2 regions of the Sphingobium salicis subsp. salicis genome follow, and region 1 is predicted to be linked to the other one. Evidence: riboswitches for the same ligand, from Rfam matches in the RefSeq annotation. Region 1 holds a riboswitch; the other holds the start of a gene.
What was found. A riboswitch is a leader RNA that binds a small molecule or an ion and turns the genes downstream of it on or off. The one in region 1 is predicted to bind S-adenosylmethionine.

Region 1 (4,607 bases):
GCTGGATATCGTAATTTCCGCAATTCCTGCCCCAACCCGTCTTCCCGAAGGGGCGTTGCGCAACTATAGGCGGGCGGCGTTTCTGGCGATCCTCGACGAGGAAGAGTCGCGCTTGCCGCATGTTGCGGATCTGATCGCCGGACTGCGGGAGGAAATCGGGTGAAGGGGCGTTTGAAGCTGTTTCCGATGATGCTGGCGCTGGTGCTCGTCACCGGCTGCAAGGGCTCGTCCGATGACAGCGCTGAGGCCGCCCCGGTCAGCGCACCGCAGCAGGTGGCCGTCGCCGTCGTCCAGCCCGATCCGCCGCCGCCCGCTCCCCCCGCCGTCCTGCCCTCGCGCCCGGCGCCGATCGTCACCGTCGGCCCGCCCGGCCCGACCAATTCGCTCGACCTGCCGCCGTCCAGCAATGCGGCCCAGCCCGCCCCCTTCCCGCGCGAAGTCACCGCCTTCATGGTCGACCGCGACAGCTGCGACCATTTCCGCGGCGAGGAACCCTATGATGCGGAACGGCGCGCCTATATCGAGGAAAGCGTCGCCGAACTCTGCTCCGGCACCGACGCGAAGCTGGCCTTGCTGCGCAAGCGCTACGAAAAGATGCCGGACGTCATCAGCGCGTTGAGCAGCTATGACGCCCGGATCGAGGGCGAGGAACCCTGAGGCCGCCTCGCCCGCACTAGCGCCATCCGGTCAGGCGGCGACCGCCAGACAGGCTTCCCTGATGTCGCGGGCCAGTTCGTCGACCCGCTCCACCTGCGCATCCCAGGCGAACATGAATCGCGCGCCGCCGCCGATGAAGGTGTAGAAACGCCAGCCGCGCGCGCGCAGGGCTTCCAGCACCTCCGCGGGGGCCGTCAGGAACAGCGCATTGGCCTCCACCGGGAAGATCGGGCTGACATCGGGCAGGTCGGCGATCGCAACCGCCAGCCGGCGCGCGCAATCATTGCCGTGGCGGGCATTGCGCAACCAGGCGCCGCTTTCCAGCAGGCCGATCCAGGGCGCCGACAGGAAGCGCATCTTCGACGCCAGTTGCCCCGCCTGCTTGCAGCGATAGTCGAAATCCTGCGCCAGCGCGCGATCGAAGAAGATCACCGCCTCGCCCACGGCCATGCCATTCTTGGTGCCGCCAAAGCAGAGCACGTCGACGCCCGCCTTCCAGCTGATTTCCGCCGGATCGCAGCCCAGGCTGGCGCAGGCATGGGCGAAGCGCGCGCCGTCCATATGCAGTTTCAGCCCCAGTTCGCGGCACACGGCAGAAATCGCGCGCACTTCCTCGACAGTGTAGACAAGGCCGGTCTCGGTCGGCTGGGTGATGGTGACGACGCGCGGCTTGGGGAAATGGATGTCGGACCGGCTGGTCGCGAGCTGCCGGATCGCGTCCGGCGTCAGCTTGCCGTCGGCCGAGGGCGCGGCGAGCAGCTTCGACCCGTTGGAGAAGAATTCGGGCGCGCCGCATTCGTCGGTCTCGACATGGGCGGCCGCCGAACAGATCACGCTATGATAGGATTGGCACAGCGCCGCGAGCGCCAGCGAATTGGCGGCCGTGCCGTTAAAGACGAAGAAGACCTCCGCATCGCCGCCGAACAGGGTGCGGAAATTGTCCGCCGCGCGCTGCGTCCATTCATCCTCGCCATAGGCCGTCGCCGATCCGCTGTTCGCCGCGAGCATCGCGTCGAGCGCCTCGGGGCAGGCCCCGGCATAATTGTCGCTGGCAAATTGCTGTGTGGAAATGGGCACGTCATGCTTCCGTCTGCTGGTGTTTGACCAAGCATCGGATCAACGTCGTCGTGGCTGCATGTCCCGTTGGATTGCCGGTCCGGCCACATCCCCCTCTTTCGAAAGGCACCACCTTGCTCGGGGAGCAGGTTGGTGTCGGACGTTGGCCCGACTCTTGATGTTGCCGGGGCGATTATCGGCCGGGCGATGCCGCGTCAAGCATCAGCGCAGCAGCGCCTCTATCCCCTTCGCCAGATCGATGTCCCGTTGCGACAGGCCGCCGGCATCATGGGTGGTGAGCGTGATTTCGACCCGATTATAGACGTTCGACCATTCGGGATGATGGTCGGCCTTTTCCGCCAGCAGCGCCACCCGCGTCATGAAGCCGAAGGCGGCGACAAAGTCGGGAAAGGTGAAGCTGCGCGCGATCCCGTCCGGTTCGGCGACCGCCGTCCATTCGGGCAAATCCGCCAGCGCGATCGCCCGTTCCGTTTCGTTCAGTCTGGCAAGCATTTCTCTATCCTGCGTTATTTCTTTCGCCTATGTGACAGCCATGCCTGACACTGGTCAATCGTTCCGCTTCGCCCCTACCCCACAGGAAATCGAGACACTTGCGCTGGAGGCCCTGAGCCGCCTGCCCGAGCCCTTCCGTTCCTATCTCTCCAATGTCGTGATGCTGGTCGAGGATTTCGCCGACGCCGATATCCTGAAGGAGATGGAGATTGACGATCCGTTCGGCCTGACCGGCCTCTATAGCGGCCGTCCCTTCGGGCAGGAGGCGCAGACCGGCGACCTGCCGCCGACCGTGCATCTTTTCCGCCGCCCGCTGCTCGACGAATGGGTCGAAACCGGCGTGCCGCTCGAAGCGCTCATCACCCATGTCGTGGTGCATGAAATCGGCCATCATTTCGGCCTGTCGGACATCGACATGCATGTGCTGGAGGATATGGTCGCCCCATGAGCGGCGCGGCGCTGCGCCTGTCGGGCCTGGCCTGTCTGCGCGGCGGACGCCTGCTCTTTGCCGGCGTCGACCTGATGCTGGCGGCCGGCGGCAGTGCCTTGCTGCACGGCGCCAACGGCATCGGCAAGTCGAGCCTGCTGCGCCAGTGTGCCGGACTCCTGCCCATTCATGCCGGGACGATCGACCGCCAGGGCAGCGTCGCGCTGGCCGACGAGCGGCTGGCGCTCGACATGGAATTGCCGCTCCACCGCGCACTCGGCTTCTGGGCACGGCTCGACCGGGCGGATGCGGCCGCGCTCGACCGCGCGCTCCACGCCATGGCGCTCGCCCCCTTGCGCGACGTGCCGGTGCGCATGCTTTCCACCGGCCAGCGCAAGCGCGCCATGCTCGCCCGCGTGATTGCCAGCGGCGCGGATATCTGGCTGCTGGACGAACCGGCCAACGGCCTGGACGATGCGTCGGTCGCGCTGCTCGGCGCGGCGGTGGCGGACCATCTGGCGGCCGGCGGCATCGTCGTCGCTGCCTCGCACCAGCCATTGCCGCTGACCGATCCGGTGCGGATCGAGATGGCCGCCCATGTGCCGGACCCGGCGCAGGAGGCGTCATGCGACTGATCGCCCTGCTCGTCGCCCGCGACCTGGGACAGGCCTGGCGCTCGGCCGGGCTGTGGCTGCCGGTCGCCTTCCTGCTGCTGGTCGCCAGCCTCTACCCCTTTGCGGTCGGTCCCGACGCCGCCCTGCTCGCCCGCACCGGCGGCGGCATGTTGTGGATTGCGGCGCTGCTCGCCAGCCTGTTGCCGGTCGATCGGCTGGTCGCGCCCGATCGCGACGCCGGCATCCTGGACCAGATCGCGCTGCGCGGCATCAGCGAGGAGATGGTGGTGATCGCCCGGCTGATTGCCCATTGGCTGGGTTTCGGCCCGCCGCTGATGATCGCCGCCCTGCCCGCCGCCGCGCTGCTGAAGCTGGACGGCGCGACGATCCTGACGCTGGAGGCCGGGCTGTTGATCGGCACGCCCGCGCTTGCCGCGCTCGGCCTGCTGGTGGCGACGCTGACCGCCGGACTGCGCTCGTCGGGCGCGCTGGCGGGCCTGCTCGCCCTGCCGCTGGCGGTGCCGCTGCTGATCTTTGGCGCGGGCACCTTGGGCGACGGCAGCGGCGCCGCGTTCAAATTCCTGGGCGCCGCCTCCCTGCTGCTGGTCGCGATCACACCGATCGCGGGCGGCGCGGCGATCCGCGCGGGTCGGGAATGAGGTTTGTGCAACGCGCAAGGCGTTGACATTGGCGGGCCGCAATGGTCCCATGCTGCATCGCAACAAACTCCGATAGCGGGGCATCCCCGCCAAGCGCGAGGTGCCCGATGCCCGATCCGACTGCCGAGCCGCAAAGCCGCCTGATCGACCTGGCCCTGCAGGGCGGCGGCGCCCATGGCGCCTTCACCTGGGGCGTGCTCGACCGCCTGCTGGAGGAACCCTGGCTGCGGATCGACGGCATATCGGGCACGTCGGCCGGGGCGATGAACGCGGCCGTGCTGGCCAGCGGCTATGCCCATGGCGGCGCGCCGGGCGCCCGCCGCGCCCTCACCCGCTTCTGGAGCAAGGTGTCGGACGGGGCGATGTTCAGCCCGTTCCGCCGCAGTCCGCTCGACATAGCGCTCGGCCGCTGGACGCTCGATTATTCGCCACTCTATGTCGGCATGGACCTGATGGCGCGGCTCTGCTCGCCCTATGATCTCAATCCGGGCGGGTTCAACCCGCTGACCGACATCCTCAACGAATGCGTCGATTTCGACCATCTTGCCGCCAGCCCGATCCGCCTGTTCATCACCGCGACCAGCGTGCGCACCGGCCAGGCCCGCGTGTTCCGCAATGCGGAGATCACCCCCGACGTGCTGCTCGCCTCCGCCTGCCTGCCGACCATGTTCCACGCGGTCG
Region 2 (4,607 bases), 300 kb from region 1:
GCGAAAGCCGGCCTGGTCCTGCGGCGTCAGCAGGCCTGTGAAGGCGTCCGCCAATTCGTCCCGCAACGCCGCCAGATCGGGACTGTCGATGCGATAGGCGACCCCCTGCCCCAGCAGCAACACATCGCCCAGCCGCGCCAGTGGCGCGGGGCCGGCGCATATCTGCTTCATCCGCGTCCTGAGTTCCGGCAGCAGCGAAGGCGGCAGATGATGGAACAGGGTGACATGCGCTGGCACCTGATTGCGTTCGGGCGGAAAATGGGCGCGGCGCAAGCCATCCGCCCAGGCGAAATCGGCGGCGCCCAGCAGCGCGGTGACGATGATCGGATCAGCCAGAACCGCCTCCCTGCAACGCGATGGCGGACTTTCGCCCGGCCGGGACAGGCTATATGATGACAGATGCCGCGCCCGGCAAGCAGGCGCGGGCCAGGAGGGGAAGCATCATGCGCGCACCGGAATCCTTCGTCATCATCGCCGTCATCCTGCTGCTATGGAACCTGATGGGGGTCGCCGCCTTCGTCATGCAATATGGCGCCGACCTCAGCGAACTCGCCAAGACCGATCCCGACACCGCCCGCGCCTTCGCCCAGATGCCCGGCTGGGCCTGGGCCGTCTATGCGGTGGCGGTGGGCGCTGGCACGCTGGGCGCGATCGCCCTGCTGCTGCGCCGCCGCGTCGCGGTGCCGCTGTTCCTGCTGTCGCTGCTCGCGGTGATCGTCCAATTCGGACACACGTTCCTTGGCACCGACCTGCTGGCGGTGAAGGGCGCGGGCGCGGCGATCTTCCCGGCCGTCATCGTCCTGATCGGCATCGGCCAGTGGCTCTACGCCCGCAGTCAGGCGGCCAAGGGCCTGCTGCGCTGATCGGCGCCGATCAGGCCGCGCTCTGCAATATCTCCTGGCCGATCATGTCCACGTCGAACGGCGCGGTCTGGTAGAGGTCGTTGATCCAGTTGCCGAACAGCAGATGGGCATGGCTGCGCCAGCGATTTTCCGGCGGCCGGGTCGGGTCGTCGTCGGGGAAATAATGGGCCGGCATCTGGCGGCCGCCGTCGCGCGCATATTCGTCGCCCAGGGTGCGCGTGTCATATTCGACATGGTTGAACATGTGCAGGAAGCCATGGCGCGGATCATGGACCAGGCAGGGGCCGGTCTCCGCGCTGTCGGCCAGCAGTTGCAGCCCGCGATCGAGCGGCAGCGATTCCCGCCGCACTTCCGACCAGCGCGACACGGGGATCGAGAAATCGTCGGAAAAGCCCCGCAGATAGGGTGAGGCCGGGGCATGGTTGCGATGGCGGAACACGCCGAACGCCTTGCGCTCCAGCGCGTGTTTCGGAACCCCGTGGAAATGATAAAGGGCCGCCTGCGCCGCCCAGCAGATGCTGAGCGAACGATGCACATGGGTCTGGGTCCAGTCGAAGATGGCGCGCAGTTCCTGCCAGTAGCTCACCTCCTCGAACGGCAGATGCTCGACCGGCGCGCCGGTGATCAGGAAGCCGTCGAAGCGTTCGTCGCGCACATCGGTCCAGGCGCGGTAGAAGGACTGCATATGATCGGCGGAGGTGTTGCGCGACACATGGTCGCTGACCCGCACCAGCGTCAGTTCCACCTGCAACGGCGAGGCGCCGAGCAGCCGCGCAAGCTGCGTCTCGGTATCGATCTTGTTGGGCATCAGGTTCAGCAGCGCGATCCGCAGCGGGCGGATATCCTGCCGCACCGCGTCGGCCTCGCCCATCACGGCAACGCCTTCGGCTTCCAAAGTGCGGCGGGCGGGCAGGTCGTCGGCAATCTTGATCGGCACGTCTCGTCAGTCCTTCCTGGCGGGGCGACGATCGGTGGCTGAGGTCCGCTTTGTTGCCGGATCGGCCACATCCTCCCGGATCGGGAGTGCCACCTTGCCCGGAACGGCAGGTTGGCGTTGGGCGTCGCCCCAACTCTTGATGCTGCACTATCCCTAGCGCGCGCCGGGCCATGTGGCAAGCCCGGCTATATATCGGCCAAGCCGGGCTTTACAGCTCGCCCCGCGCGCGGCGGATCTCGAACCACTTCCGCACATTCTCATTATGCTGCTGATAGGTGTCGGCAAAGATATGGCCGCCCTTCCCGTCCGCGACGAAATAGAGCGCATTCGTCTCCGCCGGGTGCAGCACCGCCAGGATCGACAGCCGACCCGGATTGGCGATCGGCCCCTTGGGCAGGCCAGCCATGGCATAGGTGTTGTAGTCGTTGACGTCGGCGATCTCGGACTTCTTGATCCGGCGGCCGAGCGGCTTGCCTTTGGTGATCGGATAGATAATCGTCGGATCGGCCTGCAGCATCATGTTCTTGCGCAGACGGTTGCTGTAGACGCCCGCGACCATCGGCCGCTCCTTGGCGATCGCGGTCTCCTTCTCGACGATCGAGGCGAGGATGATCGCCTCCTGGGGCGACTTGGCGATCGTGTTGGGCGCGCGTTCGGCCCAGAGCTTCGCCAGCGCCTTGTCCATCGCCGCCTGCATGCGCTTCAGCACGGCGGCGCGCGGCTCGCCCTTGTCGAAAGCATAGCTGTCGGGCAGCACGCTGCCCTCCTGCGGCACCGCGACATCGCCGGTCAGCTCGTCATTCGCCATCAGCCGTTCCTGCACCAGGATCGACGGCATGCCTTCGGGGATGGTGACCAGCCGGGTCAGCGTCTTGCCGCCCTGCAGGATCGACAATATCTCGCGGTTGCTGGCGCCCTTGGGCACCACGAACTCGCCGGCCTTGATCGGCTTGGCGCCGCCAAAGACCTTCGCGCGGGTCAGGAAGGCATCGGCCGAACGCACCGCGCCGGCCGATTTCAGCAGCACCGCGGCGTCGGACAGGGTCGATCCCTCCGGCACGACGATGCTGATATTCTGGGTGGCCGGCCCCGTCTCGGTCCAGCCATGGACGAAACGGAAACCGACAAAGGCGACAACGGCGAGGCCGATCAGAAGGATGATGCAGCCCAGTCGCCGCACCGGATTTGCGCCGGATCGTCTTGCCATCATCCCAACTGCCCGACCCAAATAATGCCCAACCGGCTATGGCTTACATGATCCTCCCCTTTTCAGGGGAGGATCAGGCGTATCAGATCGCCTTCATGATGAGCGAGGCGTTGGTGCCGCCGAAGCCGAACGAGTTGTTCAGCACCGCGCGCACCTTGCGTTCCTTGGCGACATGCGGGACCAGGTCCACGCCCTTGCAGCTTTCGCTCGGCTCGTCGAGGTTGAGCGTCGGCGGCACGATCTGGTCGCGCATGGCGAGGATGCAGAAGATGCTCTCCACCGCGCCCGCGCCGCCCAGCAGATGGCCGATCGCCGACTTGGTCGACGACATCGACATGCTGCCCAGATGATCGCCGAACAGACGCTTGACTGCGCCCAGTTCCAGCTCGTCGCCCAGCGGGGTCGAGGTGCCATGCGCGTTCACATAGTCGATATCTTCCAGCGACAGGCCCGAACGCTTGAGCGCCATCTGCATCGAACGGAAGCCGCCATTGCCCTCCGGATGGGGAGCGGTGACATGATAGGCGTCCCCGGTCAGGCCATAGCCGATGACTTCGGCATAGATTTTCGCGCCGCGCGCCTTGGCCCGCTCATATTCTTCCAGCACGACCACGCCCGCGCCTTCGCCCATGACGAAGCCGTCACGGTTGACGTCATAGGGACGCGACGCCTTTTCCGGCGTGTCGTTGAAGCCGGTCGAGAGCGCACGCGCCTGGGCGAAGCCGGCGATGCCGATCGGGCAGATCGCGCTTTCCGCGCCACCCGCCAGCATCACGTCAGCATCATCCATCGCGATCATGCGCGCAGCGTCGCCAATCGAGTGGGCGCCGGTCGAGCAGGCGGTGACGACGGCATGGTTCGGACCCATCAGACCGTATTTGATCGAGACCTGGCCGGAGATCAGGTTGATCAGACGACCATGGACGAAGTGCGGCGAAACGCGGTTGGGGCCCTTATTGGCCAGCACCAGCGATTCGCTTTCGATGCCCGGCAGGCCGCCGATGCCCGAACCGATCGAGCAGCCGGCGCGCAGGCGCTCTTCTTCCGACATGTTGTCCAGGCCCGCGTCGCGCAGCGCCTGGCTGGCGGCGGAAATGCCATAGACGATGAACGGATCGACCTGGCGCTGGATCTTGTGGTCGACGTCCAGCGAGGCGTCATAGCCATATTCATGATCCGCCGGCTTCACTTCGCAGGCGATGCGGCACTTGTAATCGGTGGCGTCGAAGCGGGTGATCGTCGCCGCGCCGGATTTCGACGCGATGATGTTCTTCCAGGTGGTTTCGACATCCCCGCCAAGCGGGCTTACCATGCCAAGGCCGGTTACGACGACGCGACGCATATGCTTGCTCCGAAATTCCAATTTTTGGTTCCGTGCCGCTCATCTAGGCGTTCCACACGCACTTGTGAACGGCAGGCCAGATACGAAAAGGCTCCCCAAGCTCCGGGATCACCGGACAGGAGGAGCCAATCCTTGTGCAAGGAGGGCGGCCCGCCACTGAGGGCAGGCCGCGAAGCCCTTAGGCCTTGCTGTCGATATAGTCGATCGCGTCCTTGACGGTGGCGATCTTCTCAGCCGCATCGTCCGGGATTTCGACGC

Region 2: linked by a shared signal. The riboswitch ahead of VHN57_RS12005 (homoserine O-succinyltransferase) and the one ahead of VHN57_RS13540 (threonine aldolase family protein) in region 1 are both predicted to bind S-adenosylmethionine.

What each region holds. Positions count from the first base shown of each region.
Region 1 is NZ_JAYRCS010000001.1:2,779,336-2,783,942, forward strand. Features, by position in the region: gene VHN57_RS13530 (patatin-like protein) at 1-163, shown strand, start outside; gene VHN57_RS13535 (hypothetical protein) at 160-657, shown strand; gene VHN57_RS13540 (threonine aldolase family protein) at 688-1,734, opposite strand; SAM-I-IV-variant riboswitch at 1,792-1,900, opposite strand; gene VHN57_RS13545 (4a-hydroxytetrahydrobiopterin dehydratase) at 1,936-2,226, opposite strand; gene VHN57_RS13550 (metallopeptidase family protein) at 2,267-2,674, shown strand; gene ccmA (heme ABC exporter ATP-binding protein CcmA) at 2,671-3,288, shown strand; gene VHN57_RS13560 (heme exporter protein CcmB) at 3,279-3,926, shown strand; gene VHN57_RS13565 (patatin-like phospholipase family protein) at 4,034-4,607, shown strand, end outside.
Region 2 is NZ_JAYRCS010000001.1:2,477,767-2,482,373, forward strand. Features, by position in the region: gene VHN57_RS11995 (2'-5' RNA ligase family protein) at 1-336, opposite strand, end outside; gene VHN57_RS12000 (sugar transporter) at 444-863, shown strand; gene VHN57_RS12005 (homoserine O-succinyltransferase) at 874-1,800, opposite strand; SAM-I-IV-variant riboswitch at 1,840-1,948, opposite strand; gene mltG (endolytic transglycosylase MltG) at 2,009-2,980, opposite strand; gene fabF (beta-ketoacyl-ACP synthase II) at 3,090-4,349, opposite strand; gene VHN57_RS12020 (acyl carrier protein) at 4,528-4,607, opposite strand, start outside.